Regions from separate parts of the Zooshikella sp. RANM57 genome, predicted to be linked through region 2. Evidence: predicted binding sites of a transcription regulator. Region 2 holds the regulator's gene; each other region holds the start of a gene.
What was found. Region 2 encodes sigma-54, which starts transcription at its own class of promoters, with help from an activator protein. Its sites were predicted from a motif close to TGGCACNNNNNTTGCTNT; they were not measured.
Positions count from the first base shown of each region.

Region 1: a site for sigma-54 is predicted at 3,431-3,448, ahead of ACQ96U_RS13790 (PEP-CTERM sorting domain-containing protein). Genes of this name have one in related genera too.
Region 3: a site for sigma-54 is predicted at 2,285-2,302, ahead of ACQ96U_RS19535 (PEP-CTERM sorting domain-containing protein). Genes of this name have one in related genera too.
Region 4: a site for sigma-54 is predicted at 2,198-2,215, ahead of glnK (P-II family nitrogen regulator). Genes of this name have one in related genera too.

Region 1 is NZ_JBOIUB010000006.1:75,205-80,356, reverse strand. Features, by position in the region: gene ACQ96U_RS13805 (DUF1326 domain-containing protein) at 1-47, shown strand, start outside; gene ACQ96U_RS13800 (DUF2182 domain-containing protein) at 248-1,021, shown strand; gene ACQ96U_RS13795 (MFS transporter) at 1,074-2,321, shown strand; gene ACQ96U_RS13790 (PEP-CTERM sorting domain-containing protein) at 2,404-3,369, opposite strand; gene ACQ96U_RS13785 (LysR substrate-binding domain-containing protein) at 3,844-4,749, opposite strand; gene focA (formate transporter FocA) at 5,009-5,152, shown strand, end outside.
Region 2 is NZ_JBOIUB010000001.1:641,097-646,248, reverse strand. Features, by position in the region: gene lptC (LPS export ABC transporter periplasmic protein LptC) at 1-573, shown strand, start outside; gene lptA (lipopolysaccharide transport periplasmic protein LptA) at 557-1,075, shown strand; gene lptB (LPS export ABC transporter ATP-binding protein) at 1,080-1,805, shown strand; gene ACQ96U_RS02345 (RNA polymerase factor sigma-54) at 1,996-3,549, shown strand; gene hpf (ribosome hibernation-promoting factor, HPF/YfiA family) at 3,677-3,985, shown strand; gene ptsN (PTS IIA-like nitrogen regulatory protein PtsN) at 3,954-4,475, shown strand; gene rapZ (RNase adapter RapZ) at 4,658-5,152, shown strand, end outside.
Region 3 is NZ_JBOIUB010000010.1:92,473-97,624, forward strand. Features, by position in the region: gene ACQ96U_RS19520 (hypothetical protein) at 1-135, shown strand, start outside; gene ACQ96U_RS19525 (hypothetical protein) at 502-891, shown strand; gene ACQ96U_RS19530 (hypothetical protein) at 989-1,531, shown strand; gene ACQ96U_RS19535 (PEP-CTERM sorting domain-containing protein) at 2,338-2,985, shown strand; gene ACQ96U_RS19540 (hypothetical protein) at 3,109-5,152, opposite strand, start outside.
Region 4 is NZ_JBOIUB010000001.1:1,255,652-1,260,803, reverse strand. Features, by position in the region: gene ACQ96U_RS04935 (YifB family Mg chelatase-like AAA ATPase) at 1-1,358, opposite strand, end outside; gene ACQ96U_RS04930 (accessory factor UbiK family protein) at 1,535-1,873, opposite strand; gene glnK (P-II family nitrogen regulator) at 2,496-2,834, shown strand; gene ACQ96U_RS04920 (ammonium transporter) at 2,881-4,128, shown strand; gene ACQ96U_RS04915 (secondary thiamine-phosphate synthase enzyme YjbQ) at 4,279-4,710, shown strand; gene ACQ96U_RS04910 (family 20 glycosylhydrolase) at 4,999-5,152, shown strand, end outside.

The DNA of each region.
Region 1 (5,152 bases), on a different contig from region 2:
TGCAGGGACATAATGCCATCCAGGGACAATTTTTATTTGAAGCTTAATATACCCTTCACGAATCAATTCTTCGCTATGGGTATAGCTTCAATTTTCTATGGATGATTGCGTTAAATTAACTAGATAACTGCACAACGTTATTTTTAGTCTCCTTTTGGTGTATACCCTAATATGTGAACAATCATTTGTAGGCATGAGGGTATACACAAATTCAAGTAAATCTCTCTTCACTGATAAGCTTAATAAAATGAAAGCAATCAAGTTTCAGCAGTCTTTATTTATTCCTACAACATTGTTATTAGTGGTTGTAGCATGGTTAGTCTTATTTTGGTGGGAGCAATCACCTTATAGTCACTATATTCTTCATGGGCCTGCAGCTCATGGGATGCATCATCAGGTTGTTTCCTCTGCGGTTGTACTTTATTTGTTAGGTTGGATGCTGATGTGTATCGCAATGATGCTGCCAACAACATTACCTTTAATACAAATTGTTTACCGAATTTCTTCTGATTACGATGACCGTTGGTTGCTAATAAGTTTATTAATTTCGGGTTATTTATTCATATGGTTGATTTTTGGGATTGTTGCTCACATTGGCCAGTGGTTAATCACTCAAAATGTATTTGGTTATGAATTTATGAGTAATAAAACCTGGTTACTCAGCTCGGGTTTGTTGATAATGGCTGGTGTATTTCAATTTAGTTCACTGAAGTATAAGTGCTTGGATAAATGCCGTACTCCATTGGGTTTTGTTATGGGATATTGGCAAGGACGACATCATTACCGACAGGCGTGGCTATTAGGTTTACATCACGGAATTTATTGTGTGGGGTGCTGTTGGGCATTAATGCTGCTTATGTTTGCTGTAGGCACGGGTAGTGTATTTTGGATGCTTATATTAGGCGCGATTATGGCTGTCGAAAAAAATGTAAGTTGGGGTAATAAAATAGCTAAACCTGTGGGTGTTATATTTTTGATTTGGGGGTGTGGTTTAGTGGTTAACAATTCATTTCTAGTTTAATTAACTCCCTTAAAAAACACCACACATTATTCTAATAAATAAGGAATTTTTAATGCCTATGCTTGAGCAAAGGACTGCTTATACACGAGTGATATCATCAAAGTGGACGTCGATAGGTATTTTAATTCTTTGTGAGGTTTTCGCTTTAACACTTTGGTTTTCGGCAACAGCTATTGTACCCATTTTACGTAGTGAATATCAGTTAGGTGATTGGCAAGCATCATTATTTAGTAGTGGTGTTGCCGTGGGGTTTGTGTTTGGTACTCTGTTGAGTGCTTTATTAGGACTGTCAGATCGATTTGATCCCAGGCGTTTTTTCTCTGTTTCAGCATTAGTGGCTGCAGCATGTAATGGCAGCATATTGCTTGTTGATCCTACCTCCTGGTGGGTGATTTTTTGTCGCTTTTCGACAGGCATATGTATGGCTGGATTATACCCAGTAGGGATGAGAATTGCTGCGAGTTGGGCTGAAAAAGATACGGGGTTATTAATAGGATTATTGGTTGGCGCATTAACACTGGGTTCAGCATCACCTCATTTATTTAACGCCATAGGAGGTATTGATTGGCAGCTGACTATCCAAATAGCTTCAATATGTGCACTCATTGCTGGTGGTTTAATTCATTTTGTTGGGTTAGGGCCTCAGCATAGTATCGCTTCCGTATTCCACTGGAAAATGGGCTTACGAGCTTGGCAGGATAAATCGCTTCGATTAGCCAATTTAGGTTACTTTGGTCATATGTGGGAACTGTATGCTATGTGGGCGTGGATAGGTGTTTTTTTTCATGCAAGTTTTAGTAAGCTACATTTGATTGAAGATATTGCTCGTTTCTATGCGAATACTGCTACATTTTTGGTCATTGCTGCAGGTGCTTTAGGTTGTTTATTGGGTGGGCTATTTGCTGATAAATTAGGCAGAACGACACTCACTATTTTAGCAATGCTCATCAGTGGTAGTTGTGCTTTGTTGGTTGGTTTTTTATTTGGCGGAAATCCCTGGTTGTTAACAGCACTTTGCATTGTGTGGGGTATTGCTATTGTCGCTGATTCTGCCCAGTTTTCTTCTTGCATTGTGGAATTATCAGAACCCGCTTATCGAGGAACAATGTTAACAGTTCAGACATCAGTTGGCTTTCTTTTAACATTGATTACCATCCATTTACTTCCCTTGTGGGTTGAATATACAAGCTGGCATTATGCTTTTGCATTTTTGGCGATAGGACCTTTTTTAGGTGTAATTGCTATGTGGCGTTTACGCTTGCATCCTGATGCCATTAAATTAGCGCATGGCAAGCGTTAGCTGTATATAAATTGATACATTATATTTTGCGCTATCCCTAGCGCTAACTAAATATATTGATTTTTTGTAATAATTTAATAAATTATGCTGCTAAAATCGGTGTTTTCTTTTTGCGTCTTAAGTAGTTTGTACAAAGAGCACTTAATAACAAAAGAGTGTAAGTTGATGGTTCTGGGATTGTAGTAGCCGTTGCTTCAAGTATATGGTCTCCAGTCCATGTGGGTGTTTCATTAGCGGGTATTATTAAGCTGTAAGAGAAAGAAAAATCGGCAGTGAGAGTGCTAACTCCTGTTAATGGATCACTTGAAACAAGGCTAAGAAAATTTGTTTCTAGCAATAAGTCATTTAAGCCTAAAATAGGATTAGTCACAATATCTAAAAGAGAAACACCAGGGGTCTTTGCATCAGTACTCCAGCTAAAACGCCATAATTCGCCTAAATCGTCAAGGTCTGTAGAAAAGTTGGCTTGAAGTGATGCACTTGCTTCGCCTCCTTCGTCATTAAATGCCGTAATGGATGTGCCCGCTTCCCAAGTTTCTGTAAACATAATAGACTCATCAACATCAATAGCCTCCCAAAACCAAGGGTCGGAAACTTCGGCTCTTGCTTTACCTGATTCATCGACATTTTTGGGAGTATTAACGAGGGTTACAGTAGCTGTTGAGCCTTTTGATGTCCAAATAGCATTGTTATATTGAATTTTAGCATCACTATCAGCTTTTAAGCGTTGCTCACTATCTGTGTTTGACAAATTGTCTGAATTAGAAGGGTTGGGTGTTCCTGGGGTTGGTGCAGGTACTGCAGTATAATTAGGGTTAATAGGACCTTGGTCTGGACTGTTTACTGGGGGGGTAACCTCTGCAATAGCTTTTAATCTATAGGTGCCTTGTTTAGGGTTGCGGTTATGATTTCCAAGAGAATTTTGAGTGATATTTCCATTAGATTTAGAAATAACATCGGCTTGAACTTGAGTTGATAGGAGTGAACCAGAAGGCAAGACAAAAAAAGCCAGTATACTATAAGCCAAATTATATCGTATTTTCTTCATTGGAATGCTCGCTAAAAAATAGAAAAATAAGTTTTATTAGATGATTTTTTCAATGGTGGGAAGAGCAAAATATATGCCTTGCTTTGGAAGTCTATAAATCTCGTTGTTTATTCTAATGTAAAAATATGAGTGTAAATTTTCTTTTTAGAGAAGAGGATAATAAAAGCGTAATTATTTTTTCTTTTTAAGCGATAGATGTTAGAGGATTTGATGGATTTATGGGGGTATTGTGTGTTGATTATTTTTCAAAAGGTATGTTAGATGTGTAAACCGGTGTGAATTAAGTGTAAAAATATTACATCGAAGTTTACAAAAATGTAATTAATTTATTTTATGGGAAGTATAAGACTATACTTTAGTTGAGGTTTGTTTGTAAGGCAGAGTAAGCTTTATAGTTAATAATTAGAAAGCACTTCATCTGATTTAAGAGATGAAGTGGCTTTTAATTGTGATTAAAACTTGAACAGGGTGGGGCTATAGCACGCTAGGTTTATTTTTCATCATCCTAAGACCTTCACGTTTAAGGCACTCAGTTAATGGGTTTTCAACCATATCGATACGCCATATAAATGATAATGTTCGTTCCATATTAAGCTCTGGAACATTGAGTGCAACCAGTTGGCCTCGTTCAATAAATTGCTCAACATCCAAATAAGGCAGGCAGGTAAGATAAGGCCCATTAGCAACCATGCTGCGCAATACAGGGACGTGTTCGTATTCCCGCCAGACATCAAGATCCGTTATTAAATGGTGAATAGAACTATCAAAAACTTTTCGAGTGCCAGAACCGTGCTCTCGTAATACCCATTTTGCTTGCTCCAGTTGGGCTAAGCTCACCTGTTTGCATTGGGCAAAAGGGTGATGAGAGGCGGCAACAACCGTTAAATGATCTCTGCACCAGACTTCTTGAGCTATACGGTTATCATCACAGCGGCCTTCTATAATGCCTAAATCGTACTGATAGTCGAGAATGCCATTAATGATGCTATCCGTGCTTTGAACACCCAAAGTGATTCGAATTTTTGGAAAGTCATTATCAATAATACTGATAAGGTCTGGTACAAGATGCTCTGCAGGCGTTTGACTGGCACCAAGCTTGATTTCACCGCTGAAGAGGTGCTGCCCATGAAAACCGTACTCAATTTGCTGCGCATCTTGTAAGAGCTTTTTGGCCTTAGGTCTCAACCACATACCCCAGTGTGTCAGCGTCATCATCTTTCCTTGACGTTCAAATAGAGGATGTCCCAGAATTTTCTCAAGCTGGGCAAGGGACATACTGGTAGCGGATTGGGTGAGTGACAACTTTTCGGCTGCTTGGCTGACACTACCTGAATCTGCAACAGCATCAAATACTGCTAATTGCTTTAATGAATAACGCACGTTCTTACCTTAAACGTAAATATATAGCTAGCCTTTTGCAAAGTGTATATTTTGAAAGGCTTTCAAATAAAAAATTACATTCTATTGTACACGCAATTTTTACTCTATCAATAATGTTTATGTAATGCCTCAGAATTATGAATTTTACCTGAGACTAATTCCTCCGTAACCTTAATTAAGGCCTAAAGATCTAGCAGCTGCTGACTTAGTACAATGTTGTAAAGGAGACATGTTATGTATAGACGGGCGAGGAGTATCTATGTCAGTACCTAGCTCATTATCTAAACAATATTATTCACCACCGGAAATGATGGGAGAAGCTGAAAAATATGCGTTAAGTAAAACAAGTAAAAGCACAACAATGTGCATTTGTCTGGCGATTATGGCTGGACTATTTATTGGC
Region 2 (5,152 bases):
AAACGTATTACTACGCTGATATTACTGTTGATACTGGGGTATGGCTTATTTACTTTTCTGAATCAGCCTGATGCATTTAACTTAACCGCCCCCACAAGTGATAAAAAAGAAGATGCCGCTATTTCTCCAGACTTTTTTATGGAGTCACCCGTAATCACCCAATATACAACTCAAGGTGAGCGAGACTACATTGTTGTCGCAGAGAAAGTAAGCCATTTTCCCCACAATGATATTTCGTTAATTGATCAGCCTGATATTTTGATTACGCGGAAACAAAGTAGCGATTGGCATACCACATCACGACAGGGCAGGATACTTCCTGGTGGAGATGTGATGGAACTCTGGGATAATGTCGTAGTTAGAGAACAGAAAACGACTGGAAATCCTGGCATGATTATAACAACAGAGTTTCTTACTGTTTATGCCGATCAAAATCAGGCTAAAACCAAACGTCCAGTAACCATTAAAACTGTCAACTCAGTTGTCAACGCGGTCGGCATGAATGCCTATTTAGATGAGGAGCGTGTGGAGTTGCTATCCAATGTTAGGGGAACATATGAAGTGCAGGATTAACCTTTTAGCAATAGGAATACTACTTGTTAACCTACTGGGCCAGCAAAGTGCCTGGGCTTTACCTGCTGATAGAGAAAAGCCAATCCACGCAAAGTCTGACAGTGCTAATGCCGAAAAAGATGGTGTACGCATACTGACGGGGAATGTTGTCATCACCCAAGGCACCATAAAAATTACTGGCCATAAAGTCACGATTTACACTGACAAGCAGGGAGATATCAACAAAGTAGTTGCTCTTGGTAGCCCTGCACACTATGAAGAAAAGCCTGAGCCCAACAAGGAGTTGATTCGCGCCTATGGTAAACAAATCAACTATATGATTCCTCAAGAAAGAGTTGAAATTATTGTTAACGCCAAACTATTTCAGGAAGGCAACAAGTTCACAGGCAAGCGCATTGACTATAACATGAAAACCCAAACGGTGAATGCTAAAGGCGACTCATCAAAAGCTGGCGGCAAGCAACGTGTTGAGATGATTCTGCAACCCACTAAGACGAAGTAACTCTATGCCTGTCCTACAAGCCCAAAATCTGGCAAAAAGCTATAAAGGCCGTCAAGTTGTAAAAGAAGTCTCACTTCATATTGAAAGTGGTCAAATCGTTGGTTTGCTTGGTCCTAATGGTGCAGGGAAAACAACTACATTTTATATGATCGTTGGCTTGGTTAGGTCTGATCATGGCCAAGTACAAATAGATGAACAGGATATTACACATCTACCAATGCATGGTAGAGCACGTGCAGGAATTGGTTACTTACCACAAGAAGCGTCTATTTTTCGTAAACTGTCTGTCAGTGAAAATATTATGGGGATTTTAGAAACCCGTAAGGATTTAAATCGTCAACAGCGAGAAGAAAAACTTAACCAATTACTTGAAGAGTTCAATGTAACCCACCTCAGAAATAGTTTGGGCATGAGCTTATCTGGAGGAGAACGCAGACGGGTTGAAATTGCTCGTGCACTGGCAACAGAACCTTCATTTATCCTATTAGATGAACCTTTTGCTGGGGTTGACCCCATATCTGTAAATGATATAAAAATGATAGTAACTCATTTAAAAGAAAGAGGCATTGGTGTACTGATTACCGATCACAATGTTCGAGAAACACTTGATATTTGCGAGTTAGCCTACATAGTAAGTGAAGGACAGATAATCGCTCAAGGTTCTGCGAGTGATGTAATGGCCAACCAAAAAGTCAAGGATGTTTATCTTGGACACCAATTCAAAATCTAAGACAAGTAGCCTGGTCGCGCATATAATGTGTTAATGTATGAGATGCGGCCACTCATTATTCTCTTTCACTGTTGACTGAATTACTAATGTGGCAGCATTCATTCACCACAATGACAGGTACTGTTTAGTGGCATATTAATAGATAAATTTCAGCATTTGCTTTGTTGCAGTGTAGGTAAACCAACTAATTATGAAGCCATCCTTAGTTTTAAAAATGGGCCAACAGCTGACAATGACGCCTCAGCTGCAACAGGCCATTAAACTACTTCAGTTGTCTACGCTTGACTTGCAACAAGAAATTCAGCAAGCCTTAGACTCCAACCCATTACTTGAACTTATTGAAGACGCTTCAGACTCAAATATGAATAATGAGTCAGCTGACTCCTCTGATGAACAACACGCTGAGTTCAACCAAGAAGCTCCCTCAAGTTCCAATGGTGATGGCAGCAATATTGATGCTACGTCTAGCACTACTTCTCAAGAACAAGAGAGTGATGGTGAATCTCTTTATGAGGATCAGTGGGCGGAGCAAATTCCATCGGAGCTATCGGTTGATACCGCCTGGGATGACGTCTATGACCCAATACTGCCAACGACTGGAAGCTCATCTTCTAACACCGATGAAGATTTTGACTATACCGCTAGAAACAGCACTGCAGAAACAATACAGACACACTTACACTGGCAGCTTAACCTTACCCCACTCAGCGATAATGACCGCCTGATTGCCATTGCAATTATTGATGCAGTTGATGAAAGCGGCTATTTAACCTGTACCCTGGAAGACATTCTGGAAAGCTTTGACCCAGAACTTGAGATAGAGCTTGATGAAGTCGTTGCCGTTCACCGCTTACTAAAACAATTTGACCCTGTTGGCGTTGCCGCTCGCGATTTAAAAGAGTGCCTTTTAACTCAGTTGACACAACTCAGTGCAAATACGCCTTTTGTGGAAGAAGCGAAGCTAATCACTCAAAAGTATCTCCATTTATTAGGCAATCACGACTACAATCAACTTATGCGAAAAGCAAAGTTGAAAGAAGAGCAGTTGAAACAAGCCATCCTGTTGATACAAAGTTTAAATCCACGGCCTGGCTCTGTTATTCAAGATGAGAACTCTGAATATATCGTTCCAGATGTCATTGTTCAAAAAAGAAATGATCGCTGGAGTGTAGAACTTAATACCGATGCCACCCCCCGTCTTCGCATCAATGCAAGCTATGCATCTTTAGTCAAACGTGCAGACAGCAGTTCTGACAATACCTATATTAAAAATCATCTCCAGGAAGCACGCTGGTTTATAAAAAGTTTGCAGAGCCGTAATGAAACATTAATGCGAGTTGCTAGCTGTATTGTTGAGCACCAAAAGGGCTTTTTAGAGTACGGAGAAGAAGCCATGAAACCTTTAGTGCTCCATGATATTGCAGAAGCCGTTGGCATGCATGAGTCAACAATATCAAGAGTAACAACTCAAAAATATATGCACACCCCTCGTGGTATATTTGAACTGAAGTATTTTTTCTCCAGTCATGTCAGTACCTCATCGGGTGGAGAATGCTCATCAACAGCAATCCGAGCCATCATAAAAAAATTGATCGCGGCGGAAAATGCGCGAAAACCTTTATCTGATAGTAAAATAGCCAAGCTTCTAGAAGAACAAGGAATAAAAGTGGCAAGACGAACTATCGCTAAGTACCGAGAGTCACTTTCTATTCCGCCTTCTAACGAGCGAAAACGGTTGGTGTAAGAAAGCGTTATAGGGTGACAAACAACCCTATTACCCCTACTCAATTGATTAGGGATGTTGTGGAGTCAGTAGTAGTACACAGTTTCTACTGATAGACTGTAAATCGGATCACTTAGGAGATCGATGCATGCAAATAAATATTAGTGGTCACCACGTTGATATTACCGATCCGCTGCGCCAATATGTTATCAGCAAGTTTGAGCGGTTGGAGCGGCACTTTGATAGCATTACCAATGTGCAAGTTACTTTAAGTGTTGAAAAACTTCGACAAAAAGCTGAGACCACTTTACATATAAGAGGTGCAGATATTCGCGCGGAAGCGGAATCTGAAGACATGTATGCAGCGATTGACATGCTTGTCGATAAGTTAGATCGTCAACTTCTAAAACACAAAGAGAAAAACCTTGACCGTTTACAGGGCGCAGGAGCCCGTTAAACCGGCCATTGCTGGAGATTGTAAAAACGCAATGAAACTCGAACAGATTCTTGCCCCGGAGTGCACCGCTTGTGATGTCGAGGGTGGCAGTAAAAAAAGAACGTTAGAGCAAATTGCAGATATCCTGGCCGGTTACCGGCCAGGCATAGGTGCTAGCGAACTTTTTGATAGTCTTATTACCAGAGAACGACTGGGAAGTACTGGATTCGGCAATGGCATTGCACTTCCCCACTGCAGATTAACCAACTGTGAAAAACCCATGGCGGCTTTACTAAAGCTTCGTGAACCCATCGAGTTTGACGCAATGGATAATCACCCAGTTGATTTAATTTTTGCACTTATAGTTCCAGAAGAAGCTACTTCTGAGCATTTAGCAATATTGCAACTTGTTGCTGAACGGTTTGAAAATGCCAGTTTCAGAAATAGGCTGCGTAATGCTCAAAGCAATCATGAACTTTATGAGCTTGCTATTGCCCCTCTTCCTAATTAACAGGTCACACACAACCATCTTGCTTTAACGCTTCATTTATTTTTACTCCAAATGACGGACTTCACTGTAGCTTGGCTACAACAAGAAGCCGTCATTTTGGTGTACACTATACATGCAGTGTAATAATAATATGGCGCGCATAATAAAAGCCAACTCACAACCATGGTACACATAAAAGTCGTATGAAACTTGTTATCATTAGTGGTCGATCAGGTTCAGGTAAAAGTACAGGGCTACATGTGCTTGAAGACCAAGGTTTTTTCTGTATCGATAATTTACCCTTAGTTTTACTTCCTGATTTAGCGAAAGAGCTGCAAAAAGCTTATTTAGACCGTGTAGCTGTCAGTATTGACGCCCGAAATATACGACAAGAGCTATCTCGCTTTCCGGAAATTATTAACCGGATAAAACAACAACAAGTTGATGCTGAGGTTATTTATCTTGATGCTGATGACGAAGAACTTTTAAAACGCTTTAGTGAAACTCGACGAAAACACCCATTAAGCAACCATAATTGTTCTTTAGCTGAAGCCCTTAAAGCTGAGCAACAGGTTTTGGAGCCAATCTCAAACCTGGCTGATCTCACCATGGATACAACTGGACTTACGCTGCATGATTTACGCGATATATTTAATAAACGAGTAGCCTGCAAACAAGACAAAAGTATTGCATTATTA
Region 3 (5,152 bases), on a different contig from region 2:
TTTATGGAAGCGAATTTTCTTGCACACGATTTCTATGATGTCGGTGGACATTTAGGTGATGTAAATATGCCCGTGTATGACCCTCGCAAAAAAGTGACATTTAACCAACAAGAAAAAAAGCCTGATGAACCATGACATTTGTCGTGTTGGCTCGTTGAGAGTTATTTGCTCCACACCCATCACAAGGCCAATCCCTGGCCTGCAATGGGTACGGCACTCCCGGCGCCTGTTTCACAAACAATCCTCAACGGCCTGATTACCATTGCACTATTCATCTAGAATGAATGTTTAAGTCACTATTAGAAACCTTTTTATGTTGCTGATGAGTATGAGCACACAGGTATTAGGACTGTCAGATTTGCGCAGAACCATCTGCTGCAGGGAAGCGGCAGTTGAGCTTCCAGGGAAGGATTGACGGCGTGTTCGAAGCAGATTTGACAGTCTGGGACATTGTTAGCCTATGCTAATAAGTACTGATAATGGGTTATGTTGTGAGCACGAATGATCAGCCGACAGCAAATGATAGCGGGCAAATCTTTTGAAGATAAATTAAATCGGATTTTGGTGTTATCTCCATTACCTATTACTACTAATAACCCTTGTATGGATGGGCAAGGAGTTATAAAAGCAAAAAATGATGTCTATTTAGATATTGGTCATAAAAGTGTGAGGGTAGGGGCGCAAAACTTAGCACTACTTTGCAATTTGGTTTATTTAATATTTGGAGGAGCACTGTTATTAACTATTATATTTCTCCCTGTGTCCAGATCTGGTTATCAGTTTTTTTTAAATGCTTTTCTAATGGTTTTCTTTGGGCTACATTTGTTTTATTTTCATATTATAGCAAGAGGTTACTTTGCATTAAAAAAAACAGCGTTTTATCCGCTTTAATCGCCAGCGTAGACAGGTTGCTTTACCGTTTGGTGAAAAAGGCCAGTTTATAATTATTCCTTGGGAAAAAATATACGCATGGGCTGGCACTACACTGATGTTATCAGATACGACTGCTATACCTTTATCCACATTAACCATTACGATGGCCAGTCCTACCGATGTAACTAATTTTAGAGGACGCTATGAAGTCGCGTGTGGAGCTGAAATAAACTGTATTATGCAATGGGAATGTATTCGTGCATTTATGGAAGAGGGGCCAGATGCTTGCCCTTCACCAAGTAATCTTGATACTTTAGAAGAATATAAAGATAGTCGCCGTCGTTGGAAAGAAAATGGTATTTTAGTTGGTTGGCAAATATACAAACAAAAAATTTGGGACTGGATGCATTATTCATACTTTGCATACTGGCTGAGTGATTGGCATGAAAAAAAAATTCCAAAAGTCACATTATCAGATGAGCTTAAACGTTGGTCTGAGCCTATCCCAGAAAGTCAGTGGCGTAAACCCTCACCAGAATTAGAGGAAGCCAATGCATTAGCTATGACTTATTATGAGCAGGGAGGAAAATTGGGTGATGAAAACATGCCAGTGTATGACCCTAGAAAAAAGGTCAGGAGAGATCAGGTAAAAGAATAAATGAATGCTGAGCAAGTATGTGATTAGTGTTAGTGCTGTTAGTCGTTAAGCGTTATTGGCGTCTGTTACATAAACAATCCTCAACGGCTCCATTCACCTTACGCAATTTTCAAACCTAAAAATCACCCTTTAAACTGTAACTACCAAACGTGTTGTATGTACACTAAAGGGTAAAGACGATTTGATCCACGGAGAACCTTCTGCCGCAAGCTAGCGGCAGTTGAGCCTCCATGGATGGTGTGCGTAGGGGATTAAGTCGTCTGGCAAGTGGTGAGTCTATATGACGGTTAACTTATAGGTAGTACTGGCCAGAGCCAATATTGATCGAGGACTTTAAACAAATAGGAAGTGTCAAATGATGGATTTCAGTGATACTGGATCTGGTTTATAACCCCTCTGATAGTGAAGCAGGATATATTTGTTTTAGCAATAGTAATATTTAACATGTGGGCACTTTAAATGCGTTCAAAAGTTTTCCATTGCATTATCATTAATAATGAAGGTTTAATTGAATTATTAAAAATTTATTGTTGCAGATGAATGTAAGATTATAGGTGAGAATACGGACTGGTTTATAGAGTGTTTATATTGGCCATATATCAAAAAAAGTACAGGGTTGACGTCATTAAAAATTATGACTCATACGTTTTTGTCCAATTTATTTACATAATATGCTTTTATTGCTTTTCTGATATGAGGTTACTGGTGTTATATTTGTGATTTTACCTCATATGTAGCAGATAGTATAAAGATTGGCATGTACCTTGAAAAAGCTTTTACATAAATTCACACATGGAGATGATTTTATGAATAGTCGATGTGGTCAGTCATTTAAGTATTTATTTGTTACGACAATACTCGCTTTAAGCTTTTCCGCACACGCAGTTATTACCCAGGTTGGCTCAACGGCTGGAATGAGTCAAGGTCCTTATGCGTTAGAAGATTTTGAGGATGGTAGTTTTGTTCCTGGGTTCACTGCTTCGTCATCATCGGGAGTTGCTCTAGCCAGTGCTAGTAGTCATACAAGCGGGGTTACACCTTCTGGAACTCAAGGGTTATCAACTAATACATACCCTGATCCTATTATGATTGACTTTGACACACCTGCCTCATCTGTTGGTATGTATTTTGGTAATGACGACACGTGTTGTAGTAGTACCTTTACAGCTTTTCTTGATATTTTTGATGTAGGTGGTTTGATTGATACCATCAGTGTTGTAGCCAATATGAATGACTTTGCTGACCAGTTTATTGGCTTTGTCAGTGACGAAGCAGTAACTAGCGTAACTTTACGTTATGGTACTGGTTCTGATGTAGGGTTATTCCATTATATTGATGATTTACAGTTCAATAATGCAGGTACAACACCTGAACCAGATCCTATTCCTGAGCCTGGAACACTAGGGTTATTTGCATTATTAACAGGTATTTTTCTTAGACGGAAAATGTACTAGATTTTTATCCTTGTAACCTGCAGTAAAGTGTATAGATGCATACAGATCAGTTACTTCTAATCATATGTCATGATTGTCGTTAAAGTAACTGATCTTTTTATGGATTAATGTTTAAGTACAGATCTAGACCGTATGCACCAATGACGTTAATACATTATTAAGTTGTGGCATGTCATGAACAGTAATTCCTTCAATATCAGATTCACTCATTTGGCTTGCCATTTGAATGAGTAAATTAATATCGACGGAATGACTGTTATGATTTTTATCAATGATGTTTATGGATAAATCTGATGCGTCTTCAGTTTTATTTAAAATAAGTGCCTGATCAGAATTTGCTTTATTAATTAATGATAAATTACCCTCTTTATATAAAACTTTAAAATCATTCCAGTCCAGGTTTTCCCATTGCACAGTGAGTGTAGTATGTGATGACTGCTCTAAATAAATAATACTGGAGTGCTTATTCATGTTTACAGTGTTATTCCCTGCGCCAAGGTTGGCAATAAGTACGCCATCATGTTTACCTGTATAAAGCGTATCATCTCCATCACCCGTCCGTAGTTTAAACAACGACATTAATGGATAGGAAAGCTCAAATCTTTCTGAGGAAGACTGGTAAGCTTGTTTACCCACATCAATGGTATAACCATCATTAGTTTGAGCAGTTAAATCCAGTTCTGAAAGTTGGAATTTATGGTCTTCATTAAATGTACCGTACAAGATACCTTGGCCAGATTGTGTTGTTGACTGGAAAGCAAAGGTGAGTTTTTTATTGATATTCTGCTGGTAGCGATTCCCTAGGATAATTTCTGTACCTTGATAATTGAGATAATAACGACTTTCTTCAGCGCTATAGCGGTGAGAAAAACCATTAAATCCATTTTGGAAACTAATGGTATCGCGTTGATTATCTGTGTCATCACTGGTAATAACAACCATATTCTGATTGGCGCCAATCATATAAGTATCATGGCCATTTCCACCACTTAATTGTGCACCATCTGCACCCGATACAAGAATATCGTTGCCATCTTCACCAAACAGCTGATCAAAGCCGGCACCACCATCAATCAAGTTATCAAGGTTATTGCCTCTAAGGGTGTCATCTTCTTTAGAACCAATGACATTGGTAATGTTTGTAGAAAGTAAATTAAAGCGTTGTTGTACATCACCATTGAACAAGTGAGTGTAACCGTTATTCAAGTTAACTTTATAATGTCCCTCATCTGCAGCACGGGTAACCAAGGTATCAAAAATAACCTGACCATCAGTTTGAAGAGAGGGGATATATAAATGACCCGCTAAATCTCGGAATTGAATATGCTGGTACTGTTTACCTTTAAAGTAATTCGTCAGGGTAATGACATTGATACGTGTAGGTGCATTTTCCTGATAATGATCTAATACAGATTTAAAGCTTTCAGAGGTTAATAATTCCCAATGATCTTTGGTTGTTGCAAGCGCTGTCTTTATATGACTAAGAACAGTGTTAGTGAGAGATAATTCATCCGTGAGCTGTAGTATATCATTACCCGCTTGGTGACTTAAAAATAGTCTTTTCGCTAAACGCAGCGCATTTAACCAGCCTTGACTTACCGTGAGTTTAAGATCGTCATTTTCTTTATAGCCGCTTAAATCACCAAAGTTTGTAATTAACTGATCCGTTGCTAGCGATTTTGGGGTATGTTGATAAGCATATAACTTTGCTTCTTCATCGGAGGCTTCAGGGTGTTCGGCTAAATAATCCAATTTTACTCGGTAAAACTGTTCTCCGGCCTCTACTTTGTTATCGATTGTGTCGTGGTCAGTGTCTGTTTCCCAGTCATCAGCAGTAATTGTATAAGTGTCAGTGCCTTCACCACCACTTAAATAGTCGCTGCCTTGTCCTCCTACTAAATGATCATCGCCATATAAGCCACTAATGACATCATCACCCTCTGAGCCTTGTAAAAAATTACTTAAGCGGTTACCAATGATTTCATCATTACCTTCAGAGCCGATAACATTTTCAATATTTTCAATCAGGAAAAAGTCTTGTCGGCCATCACGAATTTGTACAGTTCCTTTATTGCCAAAGTGGCTATGGGGGTCAAGGCTAATTTCTAGACCTTTTTTCTTTCCTGTAAATGCATACATTGAACGGAATGAAATAGTATCAATGCCC
Region 4 (5,152 bases), 610 kb from region 2:
TTCAGCAAGCGTTGTGCATCATCTGTAAGAGAACAAAATAGCTCAATTTCTTTTGCATTTAACTCACTATTTGCTTTTCCTTGTCGGGCTAACTGAAGCTCTCTTGCTTTAATAACGCGTTGTTGGACTTGAGCACTGTTTTCTACACTTAACTGAGAGGCTCGTTGAGTAAGCAAGCCATTAGGTAATGAGGCAACCTCAATGTGCATATCAATTCGATCCAGTAATGGACCAGAGAGTTTACGGCGGTAACGACTAATTTGCTGATCAGTACAGCGACAGGCTTGTCGATTGTCACCAAGATACCCACAGGGGCAAGGGTTCATCGCCGCAACCAGTTGGAATTTTGCTGGATAAGTCACCTGTCGGCTGGCGCGAGAAATTACTATTTCTCCAGACTCCATTGGCTCACGTAAAACTTCTAACACTCTTCGCTCATATTCTGGAAGCTCATCAAGAAATAATACTCCGTGATGGGCCAGTGATATTTCTCCAGGTTTGGGGCTGCTGCCGCCACCCACCATCGCAATGGCTGATGCAGTATGGTGAGGTGCACGGAAACTTCTATTCAACCACTCTGTTATAGGTCGAGGTTTTCGAGAGATGGAGTTAACTGACGCGACTTCTAAAGCCTCTTTTTCTGTTAAAGGAGGCATTATGCTTGGTAGTCTACTGGCAAGCATGGTTTTTCCTGTTCCTGGAGGCCCAAAAAAGAGCAGGTTATGCCCACCTGCTGCAGCGACTTCAAGTGCTCGTTTGGCTTGTGGTTGCCCTTTTACATCGGCAAGGTCTTTAGATGATAGTGTTTTAATATGTTTGTAACTTGCTTTGAATGGGGTAATAGACTGGTTATCCTGCAGGTGCTGGCAAAGCTGGTTTAAGCTGTTGATGCCTAGCAATGTACAGTTTTTGACGAGACTGGCTTCTGCACAATTGTCTTCTGGAAGAACAAGTTGTCGATTGACGGTTTGGCATTGTACTGCAGCGGGTAACACACCTTTGACAGGTCTTACTTCACCAGATAAGGCAAGTTCCCCAATAAATTCGTAGTCTACGAGCTTAGCTGGGGCTATTTGTCCTGAAGCAGCTAAGATTCCCAACGCAATAGCAAGGTCAAAGCGACTCCCTTCTTTTGGCAAGTCTGCAGGGGCTAAATTGATGGTGATACGTTTTGCAGGAAATTCAAAGTGTGTATTTAAGAGAGCGCTTCGAACACGGTCTTTACTTTCTTTAACCGCAGTTTCTGGTAAACCAACAATAGCCAAACCAGGTAGACCATTTGAAAGGTGAGCTTCAACAGTAACAAGTGGCGCATGAATACCAAATTGAGCACGAGTATAAACAACAGCCAGAGACATAAATCATCCTTGCAGACTCACTAATAAAAGAGGAAGGTAGTTTAAAATTTGTACAGTGAGACTGCTAATAGGAGGATGACAGACTGTGAACTCGTAAAATATCCACAAAAAAAATGTGAATTTATTGGTTGTTTGGGTGATTTTTAATCGCTATGTAGTGACTAACTTGTGTTGAGTTAGTTCTCTTTTTCTTCTGGAGGTAATTGTTGAGAAGCACTTTCAATAATGATTGTCGATTTATCCGCTGAGGCAAGGTGAGCCTCCAGCGCTGCTACTTTCTGCTCTAATGCTTCTAGTTTGGCACGGGTATGTTGTAAAACGGCTAATTGATCTTCAAATTGCTCTCTTGTCACCAGGTCTAATTTGGCAAAAGCTGTTTGCAATAGAATATGGATATTATTTTCAATGTCTTTTTGAATTTGTGGTTTTTCCCCTGACATCAGTTGCTGCACTTTTTCACCAACGGAGCTGCTGATTTGTTCGCTAAGAGACTGAATAAATGCTTTGTTGATCATGCTTAAGCCTGTTCTGTTGAGTGTGCACGATTAAGGAAACATGTACGGTATAGATGTTATCAAGCAGTAATGAATGCACTATTACTTTAGCATAGTCATGAAGCGAGAAACTATTCGTAGTTGATCATTTAGAATTCATGGAACAGTCACTAGCCTCTTCTACTATCAGCTATATACATACACGCTTTGCTTAGACAGGGTGATCGTAAAAAGAGCAAAGCCATTTTGCGTGAACCAAACTGGTGCATTTTTTCTATAACACTCCTTCAATTCAACTCCGAACGATAAGCTAACTTATTGATATAAAAAGATGAAATCTGTAGATGGCATACATCCTGCTACTAAGTTGCTGTTAAACGTGTACTTGTTGAAGAAATGCTCAGCATTATGTGACGTTTACAGTTGCTTACTTTTTTGCTGAGCGTACGAGTAGGAAATGAATAAATAACCACTTGATGTTGATGGAACAAGGGGGTGTGGCAAAGGAAGCCTTGTGCTGTTAGCGCTAAGTTACGTAAAGGGTTATAAATCTACTTGTATTTAGGTATTAGGCTTATATAAATTGCATAAATAACTTGCTCCAGCCCCCCATGGGCAAGACATAAAACTGCAGGAGATTAAAATGAAATTAGTTTCGGCAATCATTAAGCCATTCAAGTTAGATGACGTACGTGAAGCCCTTTCTGAAATCGGTGTGCAAGGTATTACTGTTACTGAAGTGAAGGGATTTGGACGACAAAAAGGCCATACTGAATTATATCGTGGCGCTGAATATGTTGTTGACTTCTTACCCAAGGTAAAAATTGAAATTGCTATTGGCGATGAGATGTTAGATCAAGTCATTGAAGCAATATCAACGGCAGCTAACACCGGCAAAATAGGCGATGGCAAAATTTTTGTGGTTGCCCTTGAGCAGGCAGTAAGAATTCGAACTGGTGAGACAGGAACTGATGCTATCTGAGCGAACCGTTGTGTAACGTTATTTGAAGCCTAAAGGGGGGCTGATTGTGGAAAACTTAACTCAACTGTCTTATGCGCTCGATACTTTTTATTTTTTAGTATGTGGTGCTTTAGTCATGTGGATGGCTGCGGGTTTTGCTATGTTAGAAGCAGGCTTAGTCCGAGCTAAAAATACCGTCGAAATTTTAACCAAGAATGTCGCGTTATTTGCTGTAGCATGCACAATGTACTTGTTGTGTGGCTATGCAATCATGTATCCCGGTGAGGATGCAGCAGGTGGTATTTTACCTATATTAGGAACACTCATAGGTGATGAGCATACAGCAGAGGCTGTGTTATCAAGTGAGGGTTCAACTTATTATGCGGCACGTTCTGACTTTTTCTTTCAGGTGGTCTTTGTTGCAACGGCAATGTCGATTGTATCTGGTGCCGTTGCTGAACGAATGAAACTGTGGGCATTTTTATTGTTTGCGGTGGTGCTGACAGGATTTATTTACCCTGTTCAAGGTTACTGGAAATGGGGTGGTGGTTTCCTGCAAGCAGCTAAATTTCAAGACTTTGCAGGCTCTGGTGTAGTGCATATGTGTGGTGCTGCTGCTGCACTAGCAGCGGTCATTTTACTGGGACCACGTAACGGTAAGTATGGCAAGAATGGTGTGGTGAATGCTATTCCTGGTGCTAATTTGCCTCTCGCAACGTTAGGTACCTTTGTGTTGTGGCTGGGTTGGTTTGGTTTTAATGGCGGCTCCCAGCTCAAGTTGACTGGTATTGAAAATGCTAATGCTGTTGCACAGATTTTTGTGAATACCAATGCGGGAGCTGCAGGTGGAGTGATCGCTGCTCTTATTACTGCACGTTTGCTATTTGGCAAAGCTGATTTAACAATGGCTTTAAATGGTGCACTTGCAGGCTTGGTTGCGATTACTGCTGAACCTCTAACCCCTTCAGCATTAGCAGCAACACTCATTGGTGCTGTGGGTGGTATTCTGGTGGTGTTTGCCATTGTAACACTTGATAAGCTTCATCTGGATGATCCTGTTGGTGCCATTTCTGTACATGGTGTGGTAGGTATTTGGGGATTATTGGCTGTGCCTCTGACGAATAGCGATGCAACATTGCTCAAACAGTTACTGGGTATCGTGACCATCTTTGCCTGGGTTTTTGGTTGTAGCTTTGTCGTATGGTTTGTCCTTAAAAAAATTATGGGTATACGTATCAGTCAAGAGGAAGAATACGAAGGGGCAGATATTGCGGAGTGTGGTATGGAAGCCTATCCTGAATTTACCAGCAAATAAAATTATGAATATGGGACAGCCTTTAATAAGTCATCAATGGCCCTTAGAGGCAATGATAACAGCATATATTCGCTAGTTATTATAAAAGGAGGCATAAGCCTCCTTTTTTATTATTAAGTGCTCATATTCATTCGTGGGGATGGTTTTTTTATGTGGGTACAAAAGATTGTTCAATTAGTGCCAAGGGAACGAGGGTTTCATTTGGTAACTGATGAGCTAATACAAGAGCTACCAGAAATTGACACTGTTAAGGTGGGGTTATTAAGTCTTTTTATGCAGCACACATCAGCATCATTAACAGTGAATGAAAATGCTGATCCCTCAATACGAGCCGACTTTGAGTCCCACTTAAATTATTTAGTGCCTGAAAATGCGGAACATTTTCAATCCAAAGGTCATGGTGCTGATGCAACACCTGCACATTTAAAGAATACGCTGATCGGTTTCTCATTAGTCATACCCATATCACAAGGCCAGCTAGCGTTAGGTGCATGGCAAGGTATTTATCTCGGAGAGCATCATACTCATGGAAGCAGTCATCGAATTGTTGCAACACTGTTTGGTGAGGATTTCGAGAAATAAATTAAAATAGGCGTAATGTTTCAGCATATAAATAGTTTACTTATAGGTATAATATACCCTTCACGAATCATTTTTAGGGTTTGTTGTCTGCACTCTTGAGCACTAAGGATGGTGTGAATGCAGTTTATGCAGGAGCGTTTAACTGCCACCCCAGTCACTTATTAATATAAGCTCCGAGGGCTTCATCGCTTGACGGCCGCCCCTAAAAAAACTTCGTTATGGGTATAATTAAGTTGTAAGGAAATAATGTATTACAACAAGTCTAAAAATGACCTATAAGGTGAAATTATGAACATAAGGCCAAACGGAATTATAAGAAGCCTAAGACAGTACGAATACATTCTCAAAATATTATTTATCATTATCCCGGTCAGTTTATTTTCTATCGCAGCTTCAGCTAAAAATCTTAATACAAAAGGAAACGCATACAATATAGGTATCC